One region of the Streptomyces sp. ALB3 genome, then DNA from elsewhere that is predicted to be linked to it. Evidence: riboswitches for the same ligand, from Rfam matches in the RefSeq annotation. Region 1 holds a riboswitch; each other region holds the start of a gene.
What was found. A riboswitch is a leader RNA that binds a small molecule or an ion and turns the genes downstream of it on or off. The one in region 1 is predicted to bind cyclic di-AMP.

Region 1 (6,971 bases):
GGTGCCGCGTCAGGCGGCCGGCCGGCCGTGGACGTGGTCGATCCGCAGGGTCAGGACCACTCCGCGTCCTGAACCGTCACCCCGTCGGCGACGGTCCAGCGCGTGATGGCTCGCTCGCGGATCCCGGCGAAGGTCGCGGGTCTTCGCCCGGCCTTCGGTGACGGACGCACGGATCAGCCCGCCTTCGGGGTAGTAGGCGTGATGCACGTTGGACAGCCGGGGCCTGCCGTCCGGCTTGAGCGTGACGGGCACCCCGCCGTCGTACTCCCCGAGGATGCGGAGCAGCGCCGCGCGCCCTGGTTCGAAGTCCGTCATGCCGACTCCAACGTCCACACACTCCGCAGGATTCCGCGTCCGGGGTGCTCGCCGCGGCCCGGCTGCCGGTCATGGCGGAGCGGTTCGGGTGGTGCCGGTGGAGGCCGGGGACCGGGGCGGCGGCCACGTCCACGGCGTTGGCTAAGGTAACCGGGTGGCAAGAGTACGGCTGAGCGTGGCGGAGCGTCGTGAAGAGCTCCTGCGCGCTGCCGTCGAGCAGATCGAGGTGCGCGGCGTCTCCGCGGTCCGGATCGCCGATGTGGCCGCTGTTCTCGGGGTGAGCAACGCCCTGGTGCTGTACCACTTCTCGTCCAAGGAGAAGCTGGTCGCCGCCGCGTTCGCCTACGCCGCGGAAGCCGATCTCGCCCATCTTCGCAAGCTGCTGACCCGCCGTACCAGCGCGGTCCGCCGGCTCAGGGCGGCCGTCCGCTGGTACGCGCCGACCGGGCAGGCCAAGGGGTGGCGGCTGTGGATCGAGGGCTGGGCGTCCTCCCTGCGTGATCCGGTGCTGCGCGACGTGGCCGGAGACCTCGACCAGCAGTGGAAGGCGGAGCTGGCCGAGGTCATCGAGGAGGGCGCGGCGGCGGGTGAGTTCCACTGCGAGGATCCGATGTCCGTGGCCTGGCGGCTGACAGCCCTCCTGGACGGGCTGGCCGTCCAGATGACCTCGTACGCCGGTCCGCTCTCCCGGGCCACCATGCTGCAGTGGACGGAAGAGGCCCTCGCCCGCGAACTCGGCATCGACCACGAGGTCCTGACCGCCTGAGGCCGCCGGACGCGGCTTGCGTCCCCCAGGGGGCTCGCGGGCGGTGTGCTGGAGCGGGTGTCCGCCCGCCCGGCGCGTGAGCCCGCTCCGGGCGGACGCGGACCGCCCGGCACCCCACCCCCCTCGTCACCCGCTGACGCGCCTCGGCGGACGGCAGGTCAGAGCGGCAGCAGATCGGGCCGTTTGGCCGCGACGTGGTCCCCGGAGGACTCGCCCCGCAGTCGGCGGCCGATCCACGGGACCAGGTACTCACGCGCCCACTGGATGTCGTCGCGCCGGACCTCGAGTGCTCCACGCTGCGCCAGCGGAGGCCACACCTGATCGGGGTCGGCCGGTACGTCGAGCCCGAGCACCTGGGCGGCGCGCAGCGCGACCCGGGTGTGCCCCTCCGCGGAGAGGTGCAGCCGGTCGTTGTCCCAGGCCCGCCTGTCCTGCACGGACCGCAGGGACCACAGGTCCAGCACCGGGCAGTCGTAGCGGTCCGCGATGGACCGCACGTGTGCGGTGTACATGGCGATCTTGCCCCGCAGATGCTTGAGCACGGGGATCCCACGGGTGTCGAAGCCGGTGGTGACCATGACGGTGCCGACCGCCTGCGTGAGCTCGGCTACCGCGCGCTCGAAGCGTTCCGCCACGTCGTCCGGGTCCGAACCGGGACGCAGGATGTCGTTCCCGCCCGCGCAGAAGCTCACCAGGTCAGGTGCCAGCTCCTTGGCGCGGGGGACCTGTTCCTCGACTATCTGGTCGAGGAGGCGTCCGCGTACGGCGAGATTGGCGTACCGGAAATTTCCGTGCGTGTCGTCCGCGGGGCCCACCACCGCACCGGGGACGGGGAGCTGGTCCGCGAGGAGGACCGCTAGCCGGTCCGCCCAGCCGACGAGCGTCCCGCCGGGGCCCGGGTCCCCGACCCCTTCGGTGAAGCTGTCGCCGATCGCTGCGTACGACCCGATGGTGCCTCGTTGTCTGTTTCTCGAATCGTCTGCCACAAGGGCTTATCCTGCACCCTCGAATGTGACCTACGCGACCGTAATAAGGGGTTGACGGGTGGTGAGAAAGACCACCCGGTCAGTTTTTGGTAAAGCCGGAATAAGGAGAGGGGCGGTGCGCCGCAGCGCACCGCCCCTTTCACGCACCGTCAGGTGCTGTGCCTCAGATCGAGACGCCGTGCGAACGCAGGTAGGCGATCGGGTCGACGTCCGAGCCGTAGCTCGGGCCGGTCCGGACCTCGAAGTGGAGGTGCGGGCCCGTGGAGTTGCCGGTGGAGCCGGAGAGGCCGATCTGCTGGCCGCCGGTCACCGTCTGTCCGGCCGAGACCGCGAGGGAGGACAGGTGCGCGTACTGGGAGTACATGCCGTCGGTGTGCTGGATGACGACCTCGTTGCCGTACGAGCCGCTCCAGCCCGCGGAGACCACGGTGCCCGGGCCGATGGAGCGGACGCTGGTGCCGGAGGCCGCCTGGAAGTCGGAGCCCGTGTGGTAGCCGCTGGACCAGCTGGCGCCGGAGGCGCGGTACTGAGTGCTGACGCCGCCGTTCTCGACCGGGCTCACGTAGCCGGAGCCGCTGCTCTGTGAGGCACCGGATCCGGTGGTCGCCGCGGCCTTCTCCTCCGCCTTCTCGGCCGGGGCGGCGGCCTTCTCGGCCGGAGCCGCGGACTTCTCGGCCGGGGCGGCGGACTTCGCCTTCGAGGGAGCCGCCTCGGCGGGCTTCTCGGCCGGTCCCGACGCCTTGGCGGCGAGGGTCAGCTTCATGCCCGGGAAGATCAGGCTCGGGTTCTCGCCGACGACGTCACGGTTGTCCTGGTACAGCTTCTGCCAGCCGCCCTTGACCTTCTGGTCGGCCGCGATCTTGGCCAGGTAGTCGCCGGAGACCACGGAATAGGTCTTCGGGGTGGCCTTCGCCGCCGACGCGGGGGCGCTGTGCGCGGCGACGGACGTGGCGGCCGGTGCCGCCTGCTCCGCCGCGTGGGCGCCGGTGGCGCCGATCAGCGGAAGGGCGAGAACGGCGCCGCCGGTCCCTGCGGCAAGAACGCCACGGGAGATCGGGCCGGTCTTCGTACGACGGTGCTTGCCTTTTGCGGGCATGGGGCATTCCTCTCCGGCGCCTGCGAGGTGAGCTGTCGGGTTCGGACTGGAGCTGCCCGGCCGCGCGGTGCGCGACTTGACCCCGAGCCGTCCGGATCCCTCCGGCCGGCGGCCTACCTGGTTCCCCCGCTCCTGCCACACGTGAGTCGGTGCGGATTCCGGGCGGCGGCAGGATTAGGCGTTCCGTCCGGATTGACCGTGACCGTAAGCGAGCCGGGTCCCCACGAACAAGCCGCGGAATGCGTACCGGAATCCATGCTTCATTTCCGGTACGGAATTCCCGTCACACTCCGTGGATAAGGGATCTTGGATTTCCGCACGGCATCAGGAATACCCGTCGGCGCCTTCACCACGCACCGTCACGGATATGATCCCGCTCACCCACCTCACACCATCTGCCGCACAAGCAGGGCATGTTCGCCTAAATACACCAATACGGACATGTCATGGCTGCCACCCCTGACGCCTCGAAGGGCGACCGAGACACATGCCCACTGCAGCCGTGTCGTATCGTCGCGGGCGTGCCCCCGTCGGCGAGCGGCGCCGGCGCCCGACACCCCAGGAGCCCTTGTGACGCAGCTGCCAGAGGTCCCGCCGGTCGGCCCCGAGCCGACAGAGGTCAGCCTGACCGGTGTCCGCAACTTCCGTGACGTCGGGGGGCTTCCGACGGTGGACGGCCGCACCGTGCGCTACGGACGCCTCTACCGCAGCGGCCACCTCGCCCACGCCACCGAGGCCGACGCCGCGTTCCTCGCCGGGCTCGGCCTGCACACGATCTTCGATTTCCGCAACGCGGCGGACCACAAACTCGACGGACTCGACGTGGAACTCCCCGGTGTCCGGAATGTCAGCATCCCTCTGTCCGACCCGGCCGACGGCGCGGAGTTCTGGCGGCTGGTGCGCGACGGGAACATCCAGCAGCTGCGCTCGATCCTCGCCGACGGCAAGGGGTCGGAGCGCATGATCGCCTCGTACCGTTCGATCATCAGGGACCGCACCGCCGAACACAGCCGCGTGCTGCACGCACTTGCCGAGGACAGCGTCCCGGCGCTTATGCACTGCGCGGCCGGCAAGGACCGGGCGGGCCTGTCCGTCGCCGTCTCGCTGCTCGCGGTCGGGGTCGAGAAGGAGGCCATCGAGGCCGACTACCTCAAGTCGAACGACGCGCACCGCCGCTACAAGGTCCGTCGCAGCGACATGTCGTCGGCAGGAATGTCCGACGAGGTGATGGAACTGCTCAACCCGCTCTTCGGCGCCCGCGCCGAGTACCTGGACGCGGCGTTCGCCACCATCGCGGAGATCTGGGGCAGCACGGACCGCTACCTCCGCGACGGTCTGAAGATCAGCGACGAGACCCGTGCGAAGCTGCGCGAGCGCCTCGTCGACGGCGCGTGACGCCGGGGATCATCCCTTGCCGGCAACGGTGAAGAGCAGGAAGAGGAAGGCCGCGACGACGTGCCCGGCGACCAGGTAGGCGATGAGCCGGATCACGAGCCCCCGGGGCATCCGGCGTTCCTGCGTGTCCCCGGTCTTCGGCCTGCGCGGCGTGAGCGGGTCATAGTACTCGGGGTCGTAGTACTCCGGATCCGACATGGCTTTCCTCTCTTCCGGCCTCTCGGGCCGGGGTGACGAAGGGAGCGCGGTGACGAGGGTGCGCGGGTGGCGAGGAATGCGCGCGGTGAGCGTGCGGGATCAGAGCCGGTGCGTTCCGCCACCCAGGCACAGCTCGGCTGCCGGGCTCTGCAGCAGCGTGTGGACGAAGAGCAGGCGCGCCCCGTCGGCGTCGAGCGCGGCGATGCGGTGCGGGGTGAGCGAGTCGAAGTGCGCGCTGTCCCCCGGCTCGAGGTCGTGCACGGTCTCCCCGAGCACCACCCGCAGCCGGCCGTCGAGGACGTACAGCCATTCCTCGCCGGGATGCACGCGTACGAGATCGTCCTCAGCGCCGTACGGGACACGGACCCGCAGGGCCTGCATGGCGCGGCCCGGCCCACCGGCCTGCCGGTAGAGCCAGCCGCCCGCTTCCGTACCGCGCGGCGCCCCTTCGGGCGGACCGCCGCGGACGATCGCGTCACGATCGGTAGGCATCTCGCCCAGGAGCTCGGAGACGGTCGTACCGTAGACACGGGCCAGTCCGAGGAGCATCGGCAGCGATGGCTGCCTCCGGCCCGTCTCGAGCCGGGAGAGGTGGGCCGGGGACAGCCCCGCGCGTCCCGCCGCCGTCTCCAGGGTGAGGCCACGGCTGCGGCGCAGGTCGCGCAGGCGCGGCGCGATCCCCGGGAGCTCGTCCGCCACCGCTTCGGGAGGATTCATTCCTCCATTGGGCCAGGATCTTTCCTCTGAGGCAAATCTTTTGCCTCGGAGGCAAACACACCTCAGCGGTTGGCGACGGCCTGCTTCACGAGAGTCCTGCCGAAGTCCCACATCAGTCCGCCTCCGCTGTGCGCGTCGTCCATGACGGCGGTGAAGGCGGACACGAAGCGTTCGACTTCCGGTTCCCCGATCACGAGCGGCGGAATCAGCTTGATCACCTCCAGGTGGTCACCTGACACCTGGGTGAGGATCCGGTGCTTCTGCAGCAGCGGCACCACCACCATCTGCGCGAAGAGCCCCTTGCGCGCCGCCTGCAGCATCGTCCAACGGCTGCGGAGCTTGAGGGAGGACGGCCGGCCGAACTCGATCCCGATCATCAGTCCACGGCCGCGCACCTCGTGCAGCAGTTCGTAGCGGCCGACGAGCGAGGCCAGCCGTTCACGGAGCAGATCACCGGTGCGGCGGGCGTTCGCGACGGTCTCCTCCCGCTCCATCACCGAGAGGACGGCCAGTCCGGCCGCCATGGCCTGGGCGTTGGATCCGAAGCTCGCGGAGTGGACGAGGACCCGGTCCATGGACGAGTAGACGCGCTTGAAGATCCAGTCCCTGCCGAGTGTCGCACCGACCGGCACGTATCCGCCGGAGAGTGCCTTGGCGACACAGAGGAGGTCGGGTTCGACTCCCTCCTCGTGCTGATAGGCGTAGAAGTCGCCGGTCCTGCCGAGCCCGGTCTGCACCTCGTCGGCGATGAGCAGGGCCTTGTGCCGGCGCAGCAGCTCCTGCGCCTCCCGCAGGAAACCGGGCGGCGCGGCATGGACCCCCTTGCCCTGGACGGGCTCCACGACCAGTCCGGCGACATCGCCCCGCCTCAGTTCGCGTCGCAGCGCGTCGAGGTCGCCGAGCGCGACGGCCGTGTCGGGCAGCAGGGGCGCGAACCCGTCGCGGAAGCCCTTCTCGCCGTTGACGGAGAGCGAGCCCGTCGTCAGCCCGTGGAAGGCGTGGTCGCAGTACAGGATCCGGGGCTTACCAGTGGCGTAGCGGGCGAACTTGAGCGCGGTCTCGACCGCCTCCGTGCCGCTGTTGCCGAAGAAGACCCGGTCCAGGTGGGGGCTGTGCGCCAGCAGCTTCTCGGCCAGCAGGCCGGGCAGCGGCTGGCAGTCGAAGCGGGTGAGGTCGGCGAGTGACGCGTCCAGGACGTCATGGAGCGCCCGCCGTACGACGGGATGGTGCCTGCCGAGCCCCATCACGCCGAAGCCGGCGAGCATGTCGAGGTAGTCGTTGCCCTCCGCGTCCCAGAAGTACGCGCCCTCGGCACGCTCGTAGACCTTGTCGAAACCGAGGGTGTGCAGCATCCGTGGCAACTGGTGGTTCAGGTGCCGGGTGTGCAGCTCGTAGCGTTCGGCGCCTCGTTCCGCGAGGAGCCGCGCCAGATCGAATTCCGGCGGCTGGTCCTTCATGGCCGTTCCCCTTCGTCGGCGTGTCTCCGCTGCCGCCGTGC
Region 2 (6,971 bases), on a different contig from region 1:
ATGAAGCGCATGTCCTCGCGCTTCACGCTCGTGTAGTACTTGGCCGCGTCGCGCGCCATGTCCTCGACCTCGCCGATGGTCTCCGCGCCGGCGAAGCCGCCACCCACGAAGACGAACGTCAGCGCCTTGCGGCGGACGTCCTCATCGGTCGTCGAGTCGGCCTTGTCCAGCTGCTCGAGGACGTGGTTGCGCAGACCGATGGACTCCTCGATGCCCTTCATGCCGATGCCCTGCTCGGCGAGGCCGGGGATCGGGAAGGTGCGGGAGACCGCGCCCATCGCGATGACCAGGTAGTCGAAGGGCAGCTCGTAGGCCTCGCCGACGAGCGGCGCGACCGTGGCGACCTTGCGGTCCTGATCGATGGTCGTGACACGGCCGGTGAGAACCTCTGCCTTGGGCAGCACGCGTCGCAGCGGGACGACGACATGCCGAGGCGAGATGCTGCCGGCAGCAGCTTCGGGGAGGAAGGGCTGGTACGTCATGTACGAGCGCGGGTCGACGACCGTGACGGTCGCCTCTCCATACCGCATCTTCTTCAGAATGCGACGAGCTGCGTACAGGCCTACGTACCCACCGCCTACAACGAGGATCCTGGGACGCTCCGTGGTGCTCATGCCATCGAGTATCCACCCCCCTCGGGGGGGCTGCTCGTGAGCCCCTTCACAAGGTATGCGCCACCCTCTGCTACACTTCGCCGCCCACGTGACCCAGGTCATGGTGCGGGCCGGGAACCACGACGCTCCGGCGAACGTTGTTCACCGCTTGTGAGCTGGCCCTTGAGCCGCCCGGCGAGGCGCACCACCCATCGGCGACACCCTCCCGCCACACCCGCGAAACCTGCCTGCCCCCACGCCGTGCGGGCCGCCGGGCCGCCCGCACGGCCCCCAGGGGGAAGAACTTCGCCCGGCGGGGCCGAATTCCTTGTGAAGAAGTTCACGAAGTTTCCCGCAGCACTACGCGAAAGGCCTCTCCGGAGGGGTCCGGAGAGGCCTTCGCGAGCTCAAAGGTGCAGGCGGGGAAGCGTTTGAGCGCCATCTCACCGCGCCCTTCGCCGGGCTGTGATCAGGCTGCCGACCAGGCGATCCCGTCGAGGATGTCGTGTTCACTGACGACGACCTCGCGGGCGCCGGTCCGCTCCATCACCGCGAGCAGGACGAGCGCCCCCGAGGTGATCACGTCGACCCGGCCCGGATGCATCGCGGGGATCGCCGCGCGCTCCGCGTGCGTCGAGGCGAGCAGCCGGCCGGTGATCTCCCGGACCTGCGAGAGGGAGACCCTGGAGTGATGGATCGCCTCGGAGTCGTACTCCTGGAGTCCGAGCGCCATGGCGGCGACCGTGGTGACCGTCCCGGCCAGGCCGACGAGCGTCGCCGCCGAGGAGAGCGGGACCGTCTCCTCGGCCAGGTCCAGCGCGGCGTCGACGTCCGACCGGATCGCGGCGACCCGGTCGGGCGTCGGCGGGTCCACCACCACTCCGTCCACGACCAGGTGACGCTCGGTCATCCGTACGCAGCCGATGTCCACCGACCGGGCGGCCCGGACGCCGTCGTCACCCACGACGAACTCGGTGGAGCCGCCGCCGATGTCCACGACGAGGTACGGCTTCTCCAGGTGGTCGCTGCCCACGAGTTCCTTCGTGGCGCCGTCGAAGGACAGCTGCGCCTCCTGGTCGCCCGTGACGACCTCGGGCTCGACACCCAGGATGTCCAGGACGCCCCGGACGAACGTGTCGCTGTTCTCCGCGTCACGGGAGGCCGACGTGGCGACGAACCGGATCCGCTCGGCGCCGAGCTCCTTGATCACATCCGCGTACTCACGGCAGGCGTCGAAGGTGCGCTCGAGTGCCTCGGGGGCCAGCCGGCCGGTCCGGTCGACACCCTGGCCGAGCCGGACGATCCGCATCCGGCGGTCGAGTTCGGTGAACTGCCCGCCGGCGGGGTCCACGTCCGCGACGAGCAGGCGGATCGAATTGGTACCGCAGTCGATGGCGGCAACGCGGGTCATGGGGCTCCTGTGGTCGTACGGGTGGCGAACGGGGTCAGGACGCGTCGGAGCCGGCGTCGGAGCCGCACGGCGTGACGCAGGGACCCTTCGCCCACCACTGCGGCAGCATCGCGATCGCCTCGTCGCCCAGCGGGTTCACTCCGGGACCCGCCGCCAGCGAGTGGCCGACCAGGACGTGCAGGCACTTCACCCGGTCCGGCATGCCGCCCGCGCTCGGGAAGCCCTCCAGGACCTCGATGGCGTCGCGCCGAGCGAGGTAGTCCTCGTGCGCGGCACGGTAGGCGGCGGCCAGCTCCGGGTCCGTCGTGAGCCGCTCGGTCATCTCCTTCATGACCCCGTTGGCCTCCAGCGTGCCGATCGCGGACGCGGCACGCGGACAGGTCAGGTAGTACGTCGTCGGGAACGGCGTGCCGTCCTCCAGACGGGGCTGTGTCTCGACCACGTCGGGGTTGCCGCACGGGCAGCGGTGCGCGATGGCGCGCAGACCGCGCGGCGGCCGGCCGAGCTGGAGCTCGAACGCGGCGATGTCCGCATCGGTGGGCGTGGTGGATTCGGTCTGCGGAGGGGGCGTGTCCATGCCTGCCTTGGATGTCATCGGTCGGACTGTGGGAAGCGGTACGGGAAGAGGATCCGGTGCGGAGCGGACGGCGCGGTCACGGGGCCCGGCGCGAGGCCGCGGTCACTCGCGGTCCGCGCTGTCGACGCCGTCCCAGAGGTTCGAGTGCCAGGGGCGTCCCGTCGCCCCCGGCTCACCCCGGCGCACCTCGGCCGCGTCCGGGTCGACCACCGTGAAAGCGGTCTCGCCGGGCAGCACGTAGTGGAGGTGCTGACGCGCGAGACGACGGATGTACGCGTCGTCCTTGAGCCGCGCCTTCTCGTCGCGCAGCTCCTCCGTACGCTGCCGGGCCTCCTGCGACAGCCTCTCCTGCTCCGCGATCTGGTCGCGCTGGGAGATGTACTGCCGCATGGGATACGCGAGGGCGACCACCAGGGAGCAGACGATCAGCGCGAGGAACGCGGCCCGGCCGGTGAGCCGGGAGCGGCGGGCCTGGCGGCGGCTCTGCGACCGGTAGACGCGGGCCGCCGTCTGCTCGCCGAGCAGTCGCAGCCTGGTCGCGGTGGAGAACCGGTCGCGGTCCTTCCCGGCCATGTCTCACGCCTCCCCTTACGCACGTCCGTCCCCGCACACGGTACGGGACCGGATGCGGGGACGGACGGAGGCTGTGCTCCGGAGCGGGGCTGTCAGCCCTCGAAGCGGAACCGCGGGAACGCCGAACGCCCGGCGTAGACCGCGGCGTCGTCGAGGATCTCCTCGATGCGCAGCAGCTGGTTGTACTTGGCGACGCGGTCCGAGCGGGCCGGGGCGCCGGTCTTGATCTGGCCGCAGTTCACGGCGACGGCGAGGTCGGCGATGGTGACGTCCTCGGTCTCACCGGAGCGGTGGGACATCATGCACTTGAAGCCGTTGCGCTGGGCCAGCTCGACGGCGTCCAGGGTCTCGGTCAGCGAACCGATCTGGTTGACCTTGACGAGCAGGGCGTTGGCCGAGCCCTCCTCGATGCCGCGGGCGAGGCGCTCGGGGTTGGTGACGAACAGGTCGTCACCGACGATCTGCACCTTGGAGCCGAGCTTGTCGGTGATGACCTTCCAGCCGGCCCAGTCGTCCTCGTACAGCGGGTCCTCGATGGAGACCAGCGGGTACGCGGAGACGAGCTCCTCGTAGTACTCGGTCATCTCGGCGGCCGAGCGGGACTTGCCCTCGAACTCGTAGACGCCGTCCTTGTAGAACTCGGACGCGGCGACGTCGAGCGCGAGCGCGATGTCGCGGCCCGGGACGTAGCCGGCCTCCTTGACGGCCTCGATGATGAGGTCGAGGGCGGCGCGGTTGGACTCGAGGTTGGGGGCGAAGCCGCCCTCGTCGCCGAGACCGGTGGACAGGCCCTTGGTCTTGAGGACCTTCTTCAGCGTGTGGTAGATCTCCGCGCCCCAGCGAAGGGCCTCGGAGAAGGACTCGGCGCCGATCGGCGCGATCATGAACTCCTGGATGTCCACGTTGGAGTCGGCGTGCGAGCCGCCGTTCAGGATGTTCATCATCGGAACGGGCAGCAGGTGCGCGTTCGGGCCGCCGAGGTAGCGGAAGAGCGGGAGGTCGGAGGCCTCCGACGCGGCGTGCGCCACGGCGAGCGAGACACCGAGGATGGCGTTCGCACCGAGGGAGCCCTTGTTCTCGGTCGCGTCCAGGTCGAACATCGCCTGGTCGATGAGGCGCTGCTCGGTGGCGTCGTAACCGACGAGCTCCGGGCCGATCTGCTCGATCACGGCGAGGACGGCCTTCTCGACGCCCTTGCCCTGGTAGCGGTTGGGGTCACCGTCGCGAAGCTCGATGGCCTCGAACGCACCGGTGGAGGCGCCGGACGGAACAGCAGCACGTCCCGTGCTGCCGTCGTCGAGGCCAACCTCGACCTCGACCGTGGGGTTGCCCCGGGAGTCGAGGATTTCCCTGGCTACGACGACGTCGATGGACGGCACGAGGCATCTCCTTCTGGGATCTGACACTGGTTGTGCAGGGTCACTGTGGCCTTGCGCCACGAGCCTAACCGGCCCGGCCCGCTCCGTCGGCCGTCCGCCCGTCCCGTGGGACGAAAAAGGACTCAAGGACCCACATTCCGGGCAAAGCTCCAGAATTCTACTGGCAAGTAACCACAACAATTGAACGCTCGCGCCTCGGTGGGCCCACCGAGGCGCGCCGCCCGGCGGGTGCCGGACACGGCTCCGGCCCGGCGCGCGGGGGGTCGGCGCGCCGGGCCGGAACTCCGGAGCGGTGCCACGGGGCGGAGGAGGACCCCGGGCCGCTTCCGGCTACTTCAGGTGGAGCTGCTGGCCCGGGAAGATCAGGTCGGCCTTGTCGACGATGTCGTCGTTCAGGTCGAACAGCTTCTCCCAGCCGCCCTTGACCTTCTCCGCGTCGGCGATCTTGCTGAGCGTGTCGCCGGCCTTCACCTTGTACTCGCCGTCACCCTTCTCGACCTTCTCCCCGGTCGGGGTGGTGACGGTCTTCTCGGGGGCGGTCCGCTTCTCGCTGCGCGTGGTGGGCTGCTCGGCCTTGCGCTCCGGCGCGGCCTCCGGCGCGGTGTCGCCGTTCTTCCCGGAGCCGGTGTCGACACCCGGGTCCACACCGTCGTCCGTCAGGCCGCCGGCACCCGCGCAGGCCCAGGCACCGGGACCCTGGAGGTCGAGGAGCTTCTCGGCCGCGGCTATCTGCTGGCCCTTGGTGGCCAGGTCGGCACGGGAGGCGTACTGCGTGCCACCGGCCGCCGCCCAGCTGGACTGCGAGAACTGCAGGCCGCCGTAGTACCCGTTGCCGGTGTTGATGGACCAGTTGCCACCGGACTCGCACTGGGCGACGGCGTCCCAGGTCTCGACGGAGGCGGCGGAAGCGCCCGTCGCACCCATGAGCGGCACGGCGACGGCGGCACCGGTGACACCGGCCAGGGTCGCGATACGAACGGCCTTGGACGGGCGACGGTGCTTGCCCTTGCTGGAAAGCAGCATGGTTCTCCTCACCGACGCCTACGAGGTGAGCTGTCGGGTTCGGGCTGTGAGTCGCCCGGCCGTCCGCGATCACGGACGCCTTCACCCCTAGCCGCTCCCGGTCCGTCGTCCGACGGCCGGGTCCGGCACTTACCTGGGTCCCCCGCTCCTGCCTACGGCGCTTTACGCGTCGGTCCCCTTCGGCCGACGGCAGGATTCGGCGTGACGGTCGAAGGTGCCCGCGGTGCGAGCGGCTCCGACCGTAATCACACCCAACCCCCACATTCAAAGATGGACATAACGGTTGATCAGTCCCTAATGACCCAGCACGGAGCGTGGTTTTCGCAGGTCGGAGCCAATGCGGACGGACCGGACGGGCAGAGCGCCCCAGTTGAAGCAAAGAGACCCATGTCTCACTTACGCATAAGTGGACATAGGCCTCTGAACTGCCCCCCGTTTCGGGGTGTTTTCCCGCTTCGGGTCAGTTGGCGCCGGCGGTCTCCGGCTGCCCCTCGGGCTGCGCCTGCGACTGCTCCTCGGACTGCGCCTTCGACGTGTCGGCCGCGAGGCCGAGGTCCAGGTTCTGGCCGGGAAGGATCAGGTCGGGGTCGGAGCCCAGCTCGTCCTTGTTGGCCTCGTAGAGCGTGGTCCAGCCACCGGGGAGTTCCTGCGCGTCGGCGATCGCCCAGAGGTTGTCGCCCTCGCGGACGGTGTACGTCCCGTCCGCGCCCTGGCGCCCCCCGGAGTCGCCGCGCGAGGCGTGGCGGCCGGACTCGCGCCCGTCACCCGGCTCCGCCTCCGCGCTCGCCTCGGGGGCCGGTGTACCGCGGTGCTTCCCGCCCTTCGCGCCGTCGTCCTTCGACGCACCGGGCGTCCCGGAGGCTTCGGGGGACGGGGTGGCGGACGGCGACGCGCCGCTCCCGCTCGCCTCGTCCTCCCGGTCCGCCGCGCCGGCGGGCGCCTTCCCGTCCGCCTCGTCCTTCGCGGCGGAGTCGTCCGCCCCGTCCGGCGCGCCGGCGGCGTCCGTCGCTTCGGAGGAGGGGGTTTCGGACGGGGTCGCGGTGTCCGAGGGCTCGGCGGACGGCTCGCCGCCCGGGTCGACGCCGGGCAGCCCCTCGTCCAGGGCGAGCCCGGAGATCACGGAGCAGCTGACCCACGCCTGGGGGCCCTTGGCGTCCAGCAGCTTCTCCGCCACCGCGATCTGCTGCGAGCGGCTCGCGAGGTCCGCCCGCGGCGCGTAGGCCGTGCCGCCGTACGCCGACCACGTCTCCTGCGAGAACTGCAGTCCGCCGTAGTAGCCGTTGCCGAGGTCGGCACTCCACATGCCGCCGCTCTCGCATTCGGCGACCCGGTCCCAGGTCGACGCGTCGGCGGCTTGCGCGCCGCCCGCACCGAGCAGCGGGATGGCGATGGCCGATCCCGTGACGCCTGCGGCG
Region 3 (6,971 bases), on a different contig from region 1:
TACATCAGGAGGAACGTCCGGTAGGTCTCCGCGGAGACCTCCAGGCAGATGTCCGGCCGGTCGGTCCACGTCGACGTGTTGTCGAGGGCCCGGCGGCAGGCCAGCTCGGTCTCTGCCTCGGACGGGATGTTCGAGATGAACGCGGCGATCAGCAGGACCACTGCGAAGACGACCACGCCGATACGGATGCGCATGGTCACCCAACGACCGTGCGGCCGGACCGGTCACCCGGGGCGGCTCACGGTCCCCCGGTCATTCGGGTTCGTCGGTGACCGGCGGCAGGTCGGGCTCGATGAACAGGCCCGCGTACTGGGGCGTGGGCAGCGGGGCCGGAGCGCCCGGCTCGGCGGTCGCGGTCGCGGTCGCGGACGTGCCGGCGGGGCGCCGCTGGGTCGTGCGGGCAGGCATGTCGGTCATCTCAGGAGTCCTGTACGTAGGTGTGCGGTGAGAGCCCCGTGACCGAGCCACTGCGGAATGTGCCGGACTGGTCCCGACCGGTACGGCGACGAAGTGCCGCTACCGGTCCCGCGCCGCTCCGGGGGCGGCCGGATCATCATGCGGTGCATGCAGACTGTAACCCTCCCGGCACGGCTTCCACCCGGAATTGGACTCCGGCATGACGGTCAGTGCGGCGGTGCGGGCTCGATGTTCTGGTTTGCGTGGAAGAGATTGTGCGGGTCGTAGACCCGTTTGACCTCGGAGAGCCGGTCGTAGTGACCGCGGTAGGTGGCCCGGACGCGGTCCTGGGACTCGCCGGTCCCCAGGAAGTTCACATAGCCGCCACCCATGGAGTGCGGGTGGAGCGCCTCCCAGTAGCCGACGGCCCACTCCCGCAGCGCAGCCGCGTTGGCCGGGTCGGGGTCGATGCCGGCGATGACGCCTGACCAGCGCGCGTCGCGATAGGCCCATGCGGTGTCGTCGGGGCCGACACGGCCGGCCGCCCCGTCGACCGGGTACAGGTGCATGGTCGACAGTCCGGTGGGGAGCCTCTCCGCGAAGGAGGCGTGCACGTCGGCGGCGTCGTCCGTGATCCGGTCGAAGAAGGCGCCGCGCCAGTACCACTGGAGCCCGGCCGGCATCAGCGCGTCGAACATGGACTGCAGCGCCGGGTAGGGCATCGGCGCCGTGAAGTGGAACGCGGGCGGTCCCGGCTCGCCGACGGCGGCCAGGGTCTCCTCCAGCGCTTCCGGGTCCGCGGTCGAGGACCAGACGACGCCGCACATCTTCTGCCCGTGGATCTCCTCGGGGAAGGGCGGCCCGGGCGGGACGGTCAGCGAGGCGAAGAAGCCGTAGAGGTCGTCAGGCGCCTGCGGCAGGAAGTCGCGGTACCAGTGCATGACGTCGTGGAAGAGGTCCAGGGGCCACAGGGTGATGGCGACCCCCACCGTGTCCACGGGGTGCAGCTCGAAGTCGAACGAGGTGACGACACCGAAGTTGCCGCCGCCGCCCCGCAGCGCCCAGAACAGGTCGGCGTGCTCGCTCGGGTTCGCGGCGACGAAGCTGCCGTCGGCCAGGACCACGTCCGCGGACACCAGATTGTCCGCCGTGAGGCCGTACTTGCGGGTGAGGTAGCCGTGGCCGCCGCCGAGGGTGAGACCGCCGATCCCGGTCGTGGACATGATGCCCGCGGGGGTGGCGAGACCGAACGCGTGGGTGGCGTGGTCGAAGTCGCCGAGTGTCGCGCCGCCGTCGGCCTGCGCGGTCTGGGTGGCCGGGTCGACCCGCACACCCCGCATGGGGGAGAGGTCGAGGGTGACGGCCCCGTCGGAGAGCCCGAGGCCGGGGCCGCTGTGGCCGCCGCCCAGGACGGCGACGTCCAGGCCGTTCTCGCGGACGAAGTCGACCGCCGCCATGACGTCCGCCGTGTCGTGGCACTTGACCACCGCCGCCGGCTTCTTGTCGATCATGGCGTTGTAGACCGCGCGGGCCTGCCCGTACTCCTCGTCGTCCGGGCCGATGACCGGTCCCCGCAGAGCGGTTCTCATCGACTCGAGAAGGGTGCCGTCCATGGTGGTCTCCTAGCGCGGGTGCGCCCGGCCTCCCCTGGCACGATCGGATCGGGTGAGGCTGCTGGGCCGGCGCCGACACTGGGGATGCCGCGCAGACGGGACCGAACACCGAAAGCTTGCTCCTCCAGAGTCCCGCCGCTCAGGAAGCCCCGCAATCGCGGGGTGCCGCGCCCCCGCCCCGTCCGGTTCGCACGGGGTGGCGTGTGCGGACCGGGGCGCGGCGGTGGGCTCATCCCTGCTGCGTGGCCGCGGTGTCCTCCCGCGACGGCACCGGGAGGGCCGGTGCCTCGCTCTTGCGCAGATGCACCATGAGCCCGATGAACCCGGCCGCGAATCCGCTGAACAGGCCCGATATCCCGTGGTTGAGCGCGTTGACGGAGGCACTGCCGGGCACGCCGATGACCAGGTAGTTGACGGCGGCGCTGATCAGTGAGCCGAACACGGCGCCGAACGCTCCGCTGACGAGGGACACGCGCAGGGGCGACGGCGCGGCCGGGTGAATCGGGGCGGGTCTGTGCGATGTGGACATTACGGAAGCCCTTCAGGCAGGAATGACACGGGATTCGGGGGGTGCGGCAACACTCTTGGGCACGCCGCCGTGCCCGGCAACTACGCGGGCACCGCTGTGTGTTGGCGTCTCGGGTGCACGCGGGGTGGTCACCGGGCGGTGAGCGGGGTGGCGAGCGGTGGCCTGACGTGGTCGGAGCACCGTCCGGGATGGCGTAGAGTTGCAATCACAACGGCGCGGGGTGGAGCAGCTCGGTAGCTCGCTGGGCTCATAACCCAGAGGTCGCAGGTTCAAATCCTGTCCCCGCTACTGAAGACGGAGGCCCGGATCCTTTCGAGGATCCGGGCCTCCGTCGTATGCCGGTACCTCTGCCGTCGGTGGCCGGGGAACCCGCGCGTGCGCCTCACGGGCAGGCGCGTGCGCCTCACGGGTACGCACGTCACGGGTCTCCGCTCCGGGAGCAACTACGATCGGTACGGGGACGGACATGCCGTCTCCGCACGGGACGCACTGACGATCCACGCGCAGCACCGGTTCTCCGACTGACCCACGGAGGACGGGGCTCCGGCGCTCTTCTCCTCGGCCGAAGACGGGTCGCCGCGCGGCGTGGCTCCGGTCGGGCCGGACGGGGCGCGGTACCGTCCGCAGCCGTGGGTGGACCAGGTGGGAGTGCACAGGTGGGGAAGCCGGACGGACGGCGAGGGGGCGCTGCGGGGAACGTCCGTTCCCGGCGGTTCGTGCGCGTGCTGCCCGCCCTGATGATCTGCGTCGGCGTGATCGTCGACCTCGCGACGCCGTCCCAGGTCACCGCCGTCCCGCTCTTCGCCGCCGCCCCGTTGATCGCCGCTCCCTTCTTCTCGTTGGCGGGCACCGTCCGGATCGGGGCGGCCGCGATCCTCGTCGTGCTCGCCATCCGTGTCTCGGACGGCGTGCTCACCGAGGTGATGCCGGTCACCGACCTGCTCACCCTGGTCACCGTCGCCGCGCTGTCCCTGGTCATCAACCGTGTGGTGCGCCGCGGGAACGAGCAGCTGGCCTCGGCCCGGGTGATCGCGGAGACGGCGATGCGCGCGGTGCTCCCGACGCCCGAGGACCGGATCGGCGGGCTGCTGGTCGCGGCGCGGTACGAGGCGGCACAGGCGGACGAGTTCGTCGGCGGTGACCTGTTCGCCGTCGCGGACACGCCGTTCGGGGTGCGGCTGGTCGTCGGGGACGTGCGGGGCAAGGGGCTGGACGCGGTGGCGGCCGTGGCCGTCGTGATCGGGGCGTTCAGGGAGGCCGCCGAGCAGGAGCTGTCGCTGGAGGGGGTGGTCCAGCGGCTGGAGCGGGCACTGGCCCGTGAGGGCTCGCGACGGGGCGGGCTCGACTCGATGGAGGGGTTCGTCACCGCCGTCCTGGCGGAGATCCCGGCGGGTTCGGACACACTGCGGGTCGTCAACCGCGGTCACCCCGAGCCGCTCGTGCTGCACGAGGACGGGGCGCTGGACGTGCTGTCGCCCACCGTGCCCGCCCTGCCGCTCGGGATGGGCCTGGACGCGTGGCCGGACCGGTCGGACGAGTGGACGCTGCCGGCCGGGGCGATGTTCCTGGCGTTCACCGACGGTCTCTCCGAGGCGCGGGACGCCAAGGGCGTCTTCTACGACCCGGCGGCCCGGCTGCGCGGCCGCCTCTTCCCGGGACCCGACGAACTCCTGTCCGCGCTCACCGACGACGTACGGCTGCACACCGGTGGCCGGTCCACGGACGACCTGGCACTCCTCGCGGTCGGCCGCCCCGCGCGGGGACAGCAGGAACGCCGGACGACGGTGAAGATCGTGCGGCGGGACAGTGAATGACCGGTCGCGACCGTCGGTAGTCGAAGGACCTCACTGCGCATAACAGTTGACACAACGTCAGAAAGTGATGGCCGAATGAGGTGTACTCAACTCGCCCGTTTGAGCCCCTTTGGTCCCTGAAAGTCCGGGCCAGAGCCATCAACGATCTGTGGGAACAGCTTGGAATCGGACCCGGTCGTCTATTAACGTTCGATAACGCAGCGCGGTTGTAGCCGCCGTCGCAAGAGACGGCACCGTGCGCAGCGCCGAATTCCGCAAGGGAACCGGGGAACCACCTACATGGGGTGAATCGGGCACCTGTGTCTCGTGAGAGGCGAAGGGGCCCGTAGGAGACCTTCCTGCTCCGAACCCGTCAGCTAACCCGGTAGGCGAGAAGGAAGGAAAGGAGCGCGCCCACGTGGCGTCCAACCAGCCTGCCCCCGAGGCACCGTCATCCTTCAGGACCGGCGGCCTCGCCGATGAGGACAGGACGTGGGACGAATGGAATCCCACCGAGGAGTCCGTCCGTCCCGTACGCGGCCGGCACCGTGTAGCCAAGCAGCGCGGTCTCGCCCGTAGCTCCACCGTCCTCGGTGTCGGCGTCATCGCGGCCGTCGGAGCCGGTGGCATGGCCACCGCGCAGAGCAAGCCGCCCGTCTCCATCTCCCTTCCCGATTCCATCGCGGACAATCTCCCCGACGCCAAGTCCCTTCCCGGCGTGGGCGCGTTCATGTCCGGTGACGCCGACCCGGACCACGCGACGGTCGCCGCGTCGTCCCCGCTCACCACCGCGGGCATCACCGCCGCCGAGGCCGAGCAGGGCACCACCGACGCGGGGGAGGCGCTGCGCGCCCGCATCCTCCAGCAGGCCGAGCAGCAGCAGGCCGGAGCCGATGCCGTGGCCAGGGCGGCACAGGAGCAGGCGGCGGTCGAGGCAGCCGCGGTCCAGGCGGCGAAGCAGCAGAGCAAGGCCGAAGCCGAGGCCGCCGCGGAGAAGAAGGCGGCGGAAGAGGCGGCGAAGAAGAAGGCGGAGGCCGAGCGTCTCGCGAAGCTCGCCGCCAGCTACGCCGTCCCGACCTCGTCGTACTACATCAGCTCGACCTACGGTCAGGCCGGTTCGATGTGGTCCTCGGGCCACCACACCGGGCTGGACTTCGCGGCTCCGACGGGCACCCCGGTCAAGGCCGTGCACAGCGGTACGGTGAAGTCCGCCGGCTACTCCGGGTCGTACGGCTACCGCACGGTCCTGGAGCTCGACGACGGCACGGAGGTCTGGTACTGCCACCAGTCCTCGATGGACGTGACCGCCGGTCAGCGGGTCACCACCGGCCAGACGATCGGCCGTGTCGGTGCGACCGGCAACGTGACCGGTGCCCACCTGCACCTGGAGATCCACACCGCGGACGGCACGGGCGTCGACCCGATGAGCTGGCTGCGCGGCAAGGGCCTCACCATCTGAGTCCCCGGGGGTCTTCCGTCCGGCCCGGTACCGAGCAGGCCCGATCGGTACGGAAGACCCCGCGCGTCGGCAGCCGGCGCACCGAACCCCGGCGGCCCTGACGCACGACCCCCCGACGTCAGGGCCGCCGGTCCGTCCGGGGAGGCGGTCTTCCCGGACCGTGTCCAGCCGAACCGGAATAGTCGCCTCAGCCGACTGGTTGTCCCCGGGTATGACTTCTCTGCGCCCGCTCGGTTCCTCGAGCCTCAAGGTCTTCCCTCTCGCTCTCGGCGGCAACGTCTTCGGCTGGACGGCGGACGAGGACCGGACCTTCGCCGTCCTCGACGCCTACGTGGCGGCCGGCGGCAACTTCATCGACACCGCCGACTCGTACTCGGCCTGGGTGCCGGGCAACGAGGGCGGTGAGTCGGAGACCCTCATCGGCAGGTGGCTGGCGGCCCGCTCCCGCCGCGACGATGTCGTCATCGCCACCAAGGTGGGCGCCCACCCCGCGTACAAGGGTCTCTCGCCCACCACGGTCAAGGAGGCGGCCGAGGCGTCGCTGCGCCGGCTCGGCACCGACCACATCGACCTCTACTACACGCACTTCGACGACGAGAGCGTGCCCGTCGAGGAGATCATCACCGCGCTCGACCAGCTGGTGAAGGCCGGCACGGTGCGGGAGATCGCCGCCTCCAACATCAGCCCGGAGCGGCTCCAGGCCTCCCTCGACTTCTCCGAGCGCGAGGGCATGGCCCGCTACGTAGCGCTCCAGCCGCACTACAACCTCGTCTCGCGCGACACCTACGAGGGCGCGCTCCAGGACACGGCCTCCCGCGCCGGTCTCGCCGCCGTCCCCTACTTCGCCCTCGCCTCGGGCTTCCTCACCGGCAAGTACCGGACGGGTGCCCCGGTCGAGAGCGCGAGGGCCGAGGGCGCGGGCAAGCACCTGGAGACCGAGCGCGGACGCAAGGTGCTCGCGGCGCTCGACAGGACCGCCCGGGAGCACGACGCCGAGGTCGCCACGGTCGCACTGGCCTGGCTTGCCTCCCGGCCGACCGTGACCGCGCCCATCGCCTCCGCGCGTACGGTCGAGCAGTTGCCCGCACTGATGGCGGTGGACGGGCTCCGGCTGACCGAGCGGCAGCTGGCGGACCTGACGGAGGCATCAGCCTGACCCAGGTGCGGCCGTGGACGACCGG
Region 4 (6,971 bases), on a different contig from region 1:
ATCTGGGCGCCGCCCGACAGGTTCGGAGAGGCATGGGTGTCCGGCAGCTGCGGCAGGTCGATCACCGAGAGCCGGAGCAACCGTCCGGTGGACGTCACCGCCCCCACGTCCCCGCGTGCCGTGGCCGCCACCGCCGAGACGATCGCGTCGTGCTTCGTCCGCCTGGCGTCCTCCGCCTGGCTGACAGGCTCGGCGTTGGCCGTACGCGCCAGCAGGCCGGTCGAGGAGAGGAGCACCTGGCACGGGTCGTCGGCGACCTCGAGCGGCACCGAGGCGACCTGCGAACCCGCGGACTCCAGCAGCACCGTACGCCGATCGGTACCGAACTTCTTCGCCACGGCGGCCAGTTCGGACGAGACCAGCTTGCGCAGCTCGGCGTCCGACTCCAGGATCGCGGTCAGCTGCGCGATCTCCTCGGTCAGCTTGTCGCGCTCGGTCTCCAGCTCGATCCTGTCGAAGCGCGTGAGCCTGCGCAGCGGGGTGTCCAGGATGTACTGGGTCTGGATCTCGCTCAGCGAGAAGCGCTCCATCAGGCGCTCCTTCGCCTGCGCGGAGTTGTCGCTGTCCCGGATGAGACGGATGACCTCGTCGATGTCGAGCAGCGCCACGAGGAGGCCCTCGACCAGGTGCAGCCGGTTACGGCGCTTGGTCCTGCGGAACTCGCTGCGCCGCCGCACCACCTCGAAGCGGTGGTCGAGGTAGACCTCCAGGAGCTCCTTGAGCCCCAGGGTGAGCGGCTGGCCGTCGACCAGTGCCACGTTGTTGATGCCGAAGGACTCCTCCATCGGCGTCAGCTTGTAGAGCTGCTCCAGCACGGCCTCCGGCACGAAGCCGTTCTTGACCTCGATCACCAGACGCAGACCGTGCGCCCGGTCGGTCAGGTCCTTGACGTCCGCGATGCCCTGGAGCTTCTTCGCACCGACGAGGTCCTTGATCTTGGCGATCACCTTTTCGGGGCCGACCGTGAAGGGCAGCTCGGTGACGACGAGACCCTTGCGGCGGGCCGTGACGTTCTCTATGGCGACCGTGGCGCGGATCCTGAACGTGCCGCGCCCCGCGGCGTAGGCGTCCTTGATGCCGCCGAGGCCGACGATCCGGCCGCCGGTGGGCAGGTCGGGGCCCGGGACGAAGCGCATCAGCGTCTCGAGGTCGGCGCCCGGGTGCCGGATGAGGTGCCGGGCGGCGGCGATGACCTCTCCGAGATTGTGCGGGGGCATGTTGGTCGCCATGCCGACCGCGATCCCGGAGGCGCCGTTGACCAGGAGGTTCGGGTACGCCGCCGGGAGGACGACCGGCTCCTGCTCCTGGCCGTCGTAGTTCGACTGGAAGTCGACCGTGTCCTCGTCGATCGACTCCGTCATGAGTGAGGTGGCGTCGGCCATCCGGCACTCGGTGTACCGCATGGCGGCCGGCGGGTCGTCGTTGCCCAGTGAGCCGAAGTTGCCGTGCCCGTCGACGAGGGGCAGGCGCATCGAGAACGGCTGTGCCATGCGCACCAGTGCGTCATAGATCGACGCGTCACCGTGCGGGTGCAGTTTTCCCATGACTTCGCCGACGACACGTGCGCACTTCACGTAACCGCGGTCGGGGCGCAGCCCCATCTCGTTCATCTGGGACACGATGCGGCGGTGCACGGGCTTCATGCCGTCGCGGGCGTCGGGCAGAGCCCTGGAGTAGATCACCGAGTACGCGTACTCGAGGAAGGAGCCCTGCATTTCGTCGACGACGTCGATGTCGAGGATCTTCTCCTCGAAGTCGTCCGGCGGCGGGGTTTTCGTGCTGCGGCGGGCCATCGCGGCTGCGACTCCTTCACAGATTCTGTCGGGCAACCTCAGGTACTGACGCCGACCATTGTGGACCGCCGTACTGACAACGCCGACCTCGACCCGTCCGAAGCGGTCCCCGGGCCCTCCCCGGGGGCCCTGTCCACGGCACCGTCCACGACGACATTCACCCGGCGGGAACTTCGCCAGGTGCCCGTGCGCTTGCCTAGAGTGGCAGGTCCGGCAGGAATCCTGTACCGATCGAAGGGACGTACATGCCCATGGGTCACACGGCCACAGCCCAGGCCGGCTCCGGCGGCTTGACGGCGACCGAGCACCGTCTGGCCAACGGCCTGCGCGTGGTGCTCTCCGAGGACCATCTGACCCCCGTCGCCGCGGTCTGCCTCTGGTACGACGTCGGCTCCCGCCACGAGGTCGAGGGGCGCACGGGTCTGGCCCACCTCTTCGAGCACCTGATGTTCCAGGGCTCCGGGCAGGTCAAGGGGAACGGGCACTTCGAGCTGGTGCAGGGGGCCGGCGGCTCCCTGAACGGCACGACCAGCTTCGAACGCACCAACTACTTCGAGACGATGCCCACCCACCAGCTCGAACTGGCCCTGTGGCTCGAGGCCGACCGGATGGGCTCGCTGCTCGCCGCGCTCGACGAGGAGTCCATGGAGAACCAGCGGGACGTCGTGAAGAACGAGCGCCGCCAGCGCTACGACAACGTCCCGTACGGCACGGCCTTCGAGAAGCTCACCGCCCTCGCCTACCCGGAGGGCCACCCGTACCACCACACGCCGATCGGCTCGATGGCCGACCTCGACGCGGCGACCCTGGAGGACGCGCAGGCGTTCTTCCGGACCTACTACGCGCCGAACAACGCGGTGCTCTCCGTGGTCGGCGACATCGACCCGGAGAAGACGCTCGCCTGGATCGAGAAGTACTTCGGCTCCATCCCCTCCCACGACGGCAAGCAGCCCCCGCGCGACGGCTCGCTGCCCGGCATCATCGGCGAGCAGCTACGCGAAGTGGTCCAGGAGGAGGTCCCCGCGCGTGCGCTCATGGCCGCCTACCGCCTGCCGCACGACGGCACGCGCGAGTGCGACGCCGCCGACCTGGCGCTGACCGTGCTCGGCGGTGGCGAGTCGTCCCGCCTGCACAACCGCCTGGTCCGCCGTGACCGTACGGCGGTGGCCGCGGGATTCGGGCTGCTCAGGCTGGCCGGCGCGCCCTCGCTGGGATGGCTGGACGTCAAGACGTCCGGTGGCGTCGAGGTGCCGCAGATCGAGGCCGCCGTCGACGAGGAGCTGGCCCGGTTCGCCGAGGAGGGCCCCACCCCGGAGGAGATGGAACGCGCCCAGGCGCAGTTGGAGCGCGAGTGGCTCGACCGGCTCGGCACGGTCGCCGGCCGCGCGGACGAACTCTGCCGCTACGCGGTCCTGTTCGGTGACCCGCAGCTCGCCCTGACCGCGGTGGGCCGCGTCCTCGACGTGACGGCCGACGAGGTCAAGGCCGCCGCCCGGGCGCACCTGCGCCCCGACAACCGTGCGGTCCTGGTCTACGAACCGGTCGAACCGGCCGACGAGACGGACGGCACCGACGCGCACGAGGGGGCCGACAAGTGACCGACGCCGCCGTGACTGGAGTAGCGATGCAGTACCACCCGCAGCCGACCGCCGGCGAGGCCAGGCCATGGGCCTTCCCCGCGCCCGAGCGCGGCGCTCTGTCCAACGGGCTCACCGTGCTGCGCTGCCACCGCCCGGGCCAGCAGGTCGTCGCCGTGGAGATCTTCCTCGACGCCCCGCTGGACGCCGAGCCCGAGGGCCTGGACGGGGTGGCCACGATCATGGCGCGCGCGCTGTCCGAGGGTACGGACAAGCGCTCCGCGGAGGAGTTCGCCGCGGAGCTGGAGCGATGCGGCGCCACACTGGACGCCCACGCGGACCACCCGGGACTCCGTGTCTCGCTGGAGGTCCCGGTCTCCCGGCTGGCCAAGGCCCTCGGCCTGGTCGCCGAAGCCCTGCGGGCCCCGGCCTTCTCCGAGAGCGAGATCGAGCGCCTGGTGGGCAACCGCCTCGACGAGATCCCGCACGAGCAGGCCAACCCGGCGAGGCGGGCGGCGAAGCAGCTCTCCAAGGAGCTCTTCCCCGCCACCGCGCGGATGTCACGTCCGCGCCAGGGCACCGAGGAGACGGTCCGGCGGATCGACGCCGCGGCCGTACGCGCCTTCTACGACGCCCACGTCCGTCCCTCCACCGCGACGGCGGTCGTCGTGGGCGACCTCACCGAGGTGGACCTCGACGCACTGCTCGCGGAGACCCTCGGGGACTGGTCGGGCAACGCCGGACAGGCCCGGCCCGTGCCCCCGATCACCGCGGACGACACCGGCCGCGTGGTCATCGTGGACCGCCCCGGGGCCGTGCAGACGCAGCTGCTGATCGGCCGGATCGGCGCGGACCGGCACGACAGCGTGTGGCCCGCCCAGGTACTCGGCACGTACTGCCTCGGAGGCACCCTCACCTCCCGGCTCGACCGCGTGCTCCGTGAGGAGAAGGGCTACACCTACGGCGTGCGGGCGTTCGGCCAGGTGCTGCGCTCGACCGCTCCCGGTTCGGCATCCGGAGCCACAGGCGCCGCGATGCTCGCCATCAGCGGCTCCGTGGACACCGAGTCCACCGGTCCCGCGCTCGACGACCTCTGGAAGGTCCTGCGCACCCTGGCGGCCGAGGGCCTCACCGACGCCGAGCGCGAGACCGCCGTGCAGAACCTCGTGGGCGTCGCCCCGCTGAAGTACGAGACGGCGGCCTCCGTCGCCGGCACCCTGGCCGATCAGGTGGAGCAGCACCTCCCGGACGACTACCAGGCCCAGCTGTACGCCCGCCTGGCCGCGACCGGCACGGTCGAGGCGACCGCCGCCGTGGTCAACGCGTTCCCGGTGGACCGTCTGGTCACCGTCCTGGTCGGGGACGCCGCGCAGATCGCGGAGCCCGTGAGGGCGCTCGGTATCGGCGAGGTGTCGGTCGTCAGCGGCTGACCGGACGGGACACGGCGGGACCCCGGCGCGGACACGTGCCGGGGTCCCGCCGTGTGTCCGATTTGCTGAGAACGGTGCCGTTCGTCCTGTGGGATGTGCGACAAAAGGCCCTTTCTGTTTGGCGAGGGAAAGCGGCCCGTCCTAGCGTCGGCCCGGCTGTCCGCCGGACGACTGCCGCGCCCGCGGCGCACGGACAGCCATCGCCGAGTCCCCGTCAGGCGCGAGCCTGGGGAGCCGGGGACCCATGAAGTCCCTGGGGTGAATCGGATCGCTGTACCTCGCCAGAGGCGCAGCGGCCCGTAGGAGACCTTCCTGCTCCGAACCCGTCAGCTAACCCGGTAGGCGAGAAGGAAGGAAAGGAAACCAGCCCCTCCATGGCGTTCATCCGTGCCACCGGGAAGCACCGTGCCCCGAGCCGCCTGACGCGTAAGAGCGCCAAGGCCGCCGGTATCGCGGCCCTGGCCACCACCGGCGTCCTCGGCGCCACGGCCTCCCCGGCCCTCGCCGCCGACTCCGAGGCGGTCGCCGCCGCCGGGACCGGTCTGACGCAGACCGTCGCCCTCGACACCACCCTCGCCGCCCAGATCGACGCCCAGGCCGAGGCGCAGCAGCGCCAGGCCGAGATCGCCGCGAAGGCGAAGGCCGAAGCGGAGGCGAAGGCGAAGGCGAAGGCGAAGGCCGAGGCGAAGCGCAAGGCCGAGGCCCGTGCCGAGGAAGCGCGCGAGGAGAAGGCGCGTGCCGCCCGCGCCGCCGAGCGCGCCCGCCTGAACGCCTTCCACCTCCCGGTCGCCGGCTCGCACGTGACCACCGGCTACCGGTCGGGCGGCGCGCTCTGGTCGTCCGGCAGCCACTCCGGTGTGGACTTCCAGGCGGCGTCCGGCACCTCCGTCGTCGCGGTCGGTGCCGGCACGGTCGTCGAGGCGGGCTGGGGCGGCGCGTACGGCAACAACATCGTGCTCCGGATGAAGGACGGCACGTACACCCAGTACGGCCACCTCTCCTCGATCGGCGTCTCCGTCGGCCAGAGCGTCGGCTCGGGTGAGCAGATCGGTCTCTCCGGCTCGACCGGCAACTCCACGGGACCGCACCTGCACTTCGAGGCCCGGACCACCGCCGAGTACGGCTCGGACATGGACCCCGTCTCCTACCTCCGCGCCCACGGCGTCCAGGTCTGACACACGCCGCACGAGACCGTTCCGACGTAGGCCCCGGCTCCCGCCGGGGCCTTCGCCGTCTTCCGCGAAGAAGTGGCCGAAGCCGTCACGGAAGTGCTCCCTGGCCAAAAGATATCCATGGATTCCACCCCGCCATCGGAAATTCGGGCCGGTTGCAATAGAGTCACGGAACAGGCGTCGATCGGCCGCGTTCCGCGGGGATTAAGGCGGAGGTTCGGACATGCGCATTCCCGCGCATTCGGTATGCACGGCAATCCGTGACGACATCGTCTCCGGTGTCTTCGCGCGCGGCAGCCGCCTCACCGAGGAGGTGCTCGCACGCCGCTACGGTGTGTCCCGGGTCCCCGTGCGCGAAGCGCTGCGCACCCTGGAGTCCGAGGGTTTCGTCGTCACCCGCCGGCACGCCGGCGCCTGCGTGGCCGAACCCACGGAGCAGGAGGCCGCCGATCTCCTGGAGATCCGGATGCTGCTTGAACCCCTCGGTGCGGCCCGCGCGGCGCAGCGCCGTACGGAGGCGCACCTCAAGGTGCTCCGCGGCCTGGTCAGACTGGGGCAGGAGCGCGTACGGCGAGGTGAGGGGGAGGACCTGCGCTCCCTGGGCGGCTGGTTCCACGAGACGCTGGCGCAGGCCTCGGGGAGCCCCGCGCTCATCGCCCTGCTCACCCAGCTCCGGCACAAGATCGCCTGGATGTACGCGGTGGAGCAGCCGGCCCTCCCCGCGGACTCCTGGGCCGAGCACGGTGCCCTCGTCGACGCGGTGGCGCGCCGCGACCCCGAGCGGGCCAGGGCGCTCGCCGCCCAGCACGCCGAGAGGGCCGGTGCCGCCCACCGGCTCCGGCGCGCGGACCGGCCCGGGCACACCGCGGGAGCGGCGCGGGTGAGGTCTTCGCAACACCCCGTAAACATCGCGGGAGTGCGCCATTAACAATTGCGCCGTATACAAAGAGGGTGTTTAGCGGAGGGCTTTCTTTTCGCTGCCCTTCTCGTGTTTTCCGA

Region 2: it holds a riboswitch for cyclic di-AMP, as region 1 does, so the genes downstream of both, ACHFIV_RS28750 (transglycosylase family protein) here and ACHFIV_RS11060 (M23 family metallopeptidase) in region 1, are expected to answer to the same signal.
Region 3: it holds a riboswitch for cyclic di-AMP, as region 1 does, so the genes downstream of both, ACHFIV_RS33065 (M23 family metallopeptidase) here and ACHFIV_RS11060 (M23 family metallopeptidase) in region 1, are expected to answer to the same signal.
Region 4: it holds a riboswitch for cyclic di-AMP, as region 1 does, so the genes downstream of both, ACHFIV_RS07400 (M23 family metallopeptidase) here and ACHFIV_RS11060 (M23 family metallopeptidase) in region 1, are expected to answer to the same signal.

What each region holds. Positions count from the first base shown of each region.
Region 1 covers NZ_JBISCE010000009.1:119,301-126,271, reverse strand. The annotation lists gene ACHFIV_RS11075 (pyridoxamine 5'-phosphate oxidase family protein) at 10-315, opposite strand; gene ACHFIV_RS11070 (TetR/AcrR family transcriptional regulator) at 470-1,081, shown strand; gene ACHFIV_RS11065 (SGNH/GDSL hydrolase family protein) at 1,240-2,067, opposite strand; gene ACHFIV_RS11060 (M23 family metallopeptidase) at 2,231-3,163, opposite strand; cyclic di-AMP (ydaO/yuaA leader) riboswitch at 3,168-3,325, opposite strand; gene ACHFIV_RS11055 (tyrosine-protein phosphatase) at 3,734-4,558, shown strand; gene ACHFIV_RS11050 (DUF6126 family protein) at 4,568-4,756, opposite strand; gene ACHFIV_RS11045 (helix-turn-helix domain-containing protein) at 4,856-5,473, opposite strand; gene ACHFIV_RS11040 (aspartate aminotransferase family protein) at 5,536-6,930, opposite strand.
Region 2 covers NZ_JBISCE010000044.1:33,377-40,347, forward strand. The annotation lists gene ACHFIV_RS28725 (NAD(P)/FAD-dependent oxidoreductase) at 1-614, opposite strand, end outside; gene ACHFIV_RS28730 (Ppx/GppA phosphatase family protein) at 1,063-2,004, opposite strand; gene ACHFIV_RS28735 (DUF501 domain-containing protein) at 2,039-2,581, opposite strand; gene ACHFIV_RS28740 (septum formation initiator family protein) at 2,684-3,154, opposite strand; gene eno (phosphopyruvate hydratase) at 3,247-4,533, opposite strand; gene ACHFIV_RS28750 (transglycosylase family protein) at 4,864-5,556, opposite strand; cyclic di-AMP (ydaO/yuaA leader) riboswitch at 5,557-5,726, opposite strand; gene ACHFIV_RS28755 (transglycosylase family protein) at 6,017-6,971, opposite strand, start outside.
Region 3 covers NZ_JBISCE010000046.1:660,676-667,646, forward strand. The annotation lists gene ACHFIV_RS33035 (hypothetical protein) at 1-194, opposite strand, end outside; gene ACHFIV_RS33040 (hypothetical protein) at 253-417, opposite strand; gene ACHFIV_RS33045 (FAD-binding oxidoreductase) at 624-2,009, opposite strand; gene ACHFIV_RS33050 (hypothetical protein) at 2,239-2,538, opposite strand; tRNA gene ACHFIV_RS33055 (tRNA-Met) at 2,753-2,826, shown strand; gene ACHFIV_RS33060 (PP2C family protein-serine/threonine phosphatase) at 3,255-4,352, shown strand; cyclic di-AMP (ydaO/yuaA leader) riboswitch at 4,586-4,738, shown strand; gene ACHFIV_RS33065 (M23 family metallopeptidase) at 4,750-5,790, shown strand; gene ACHFIV_RS33070 (aldo/keto reductase) at 6,002-6,946, shown strand.
Region 4 covers NZ_JBISCE010000008.1:104,331-111,301, forward strand. The annotation lists gene ACHFIV_RS07385 (DNA topoisomerase (ATP-hydrolyzing) subunit A) at 1-1,793, opposite strand, end outside; gene ACHFIV_RS07390 (M16 family metallopeptidase) at 2,039-3,391, shown strand; gene ACHFIV_RS07395 (M16 family metallopeptidase) at 3,418-4,800, shown strand; cyclic di-AMP (ydaO/yuaA leader) riboswitch at 4,992-5,159, shown strand; gene ACHFIV_RS07400 (M23 family metallopeptidase) at 5,175-5,975, shown strand; gene ACHFIV_RS07405 (GntR family transcriptional regulator) at 6,196-6,900, shown strand.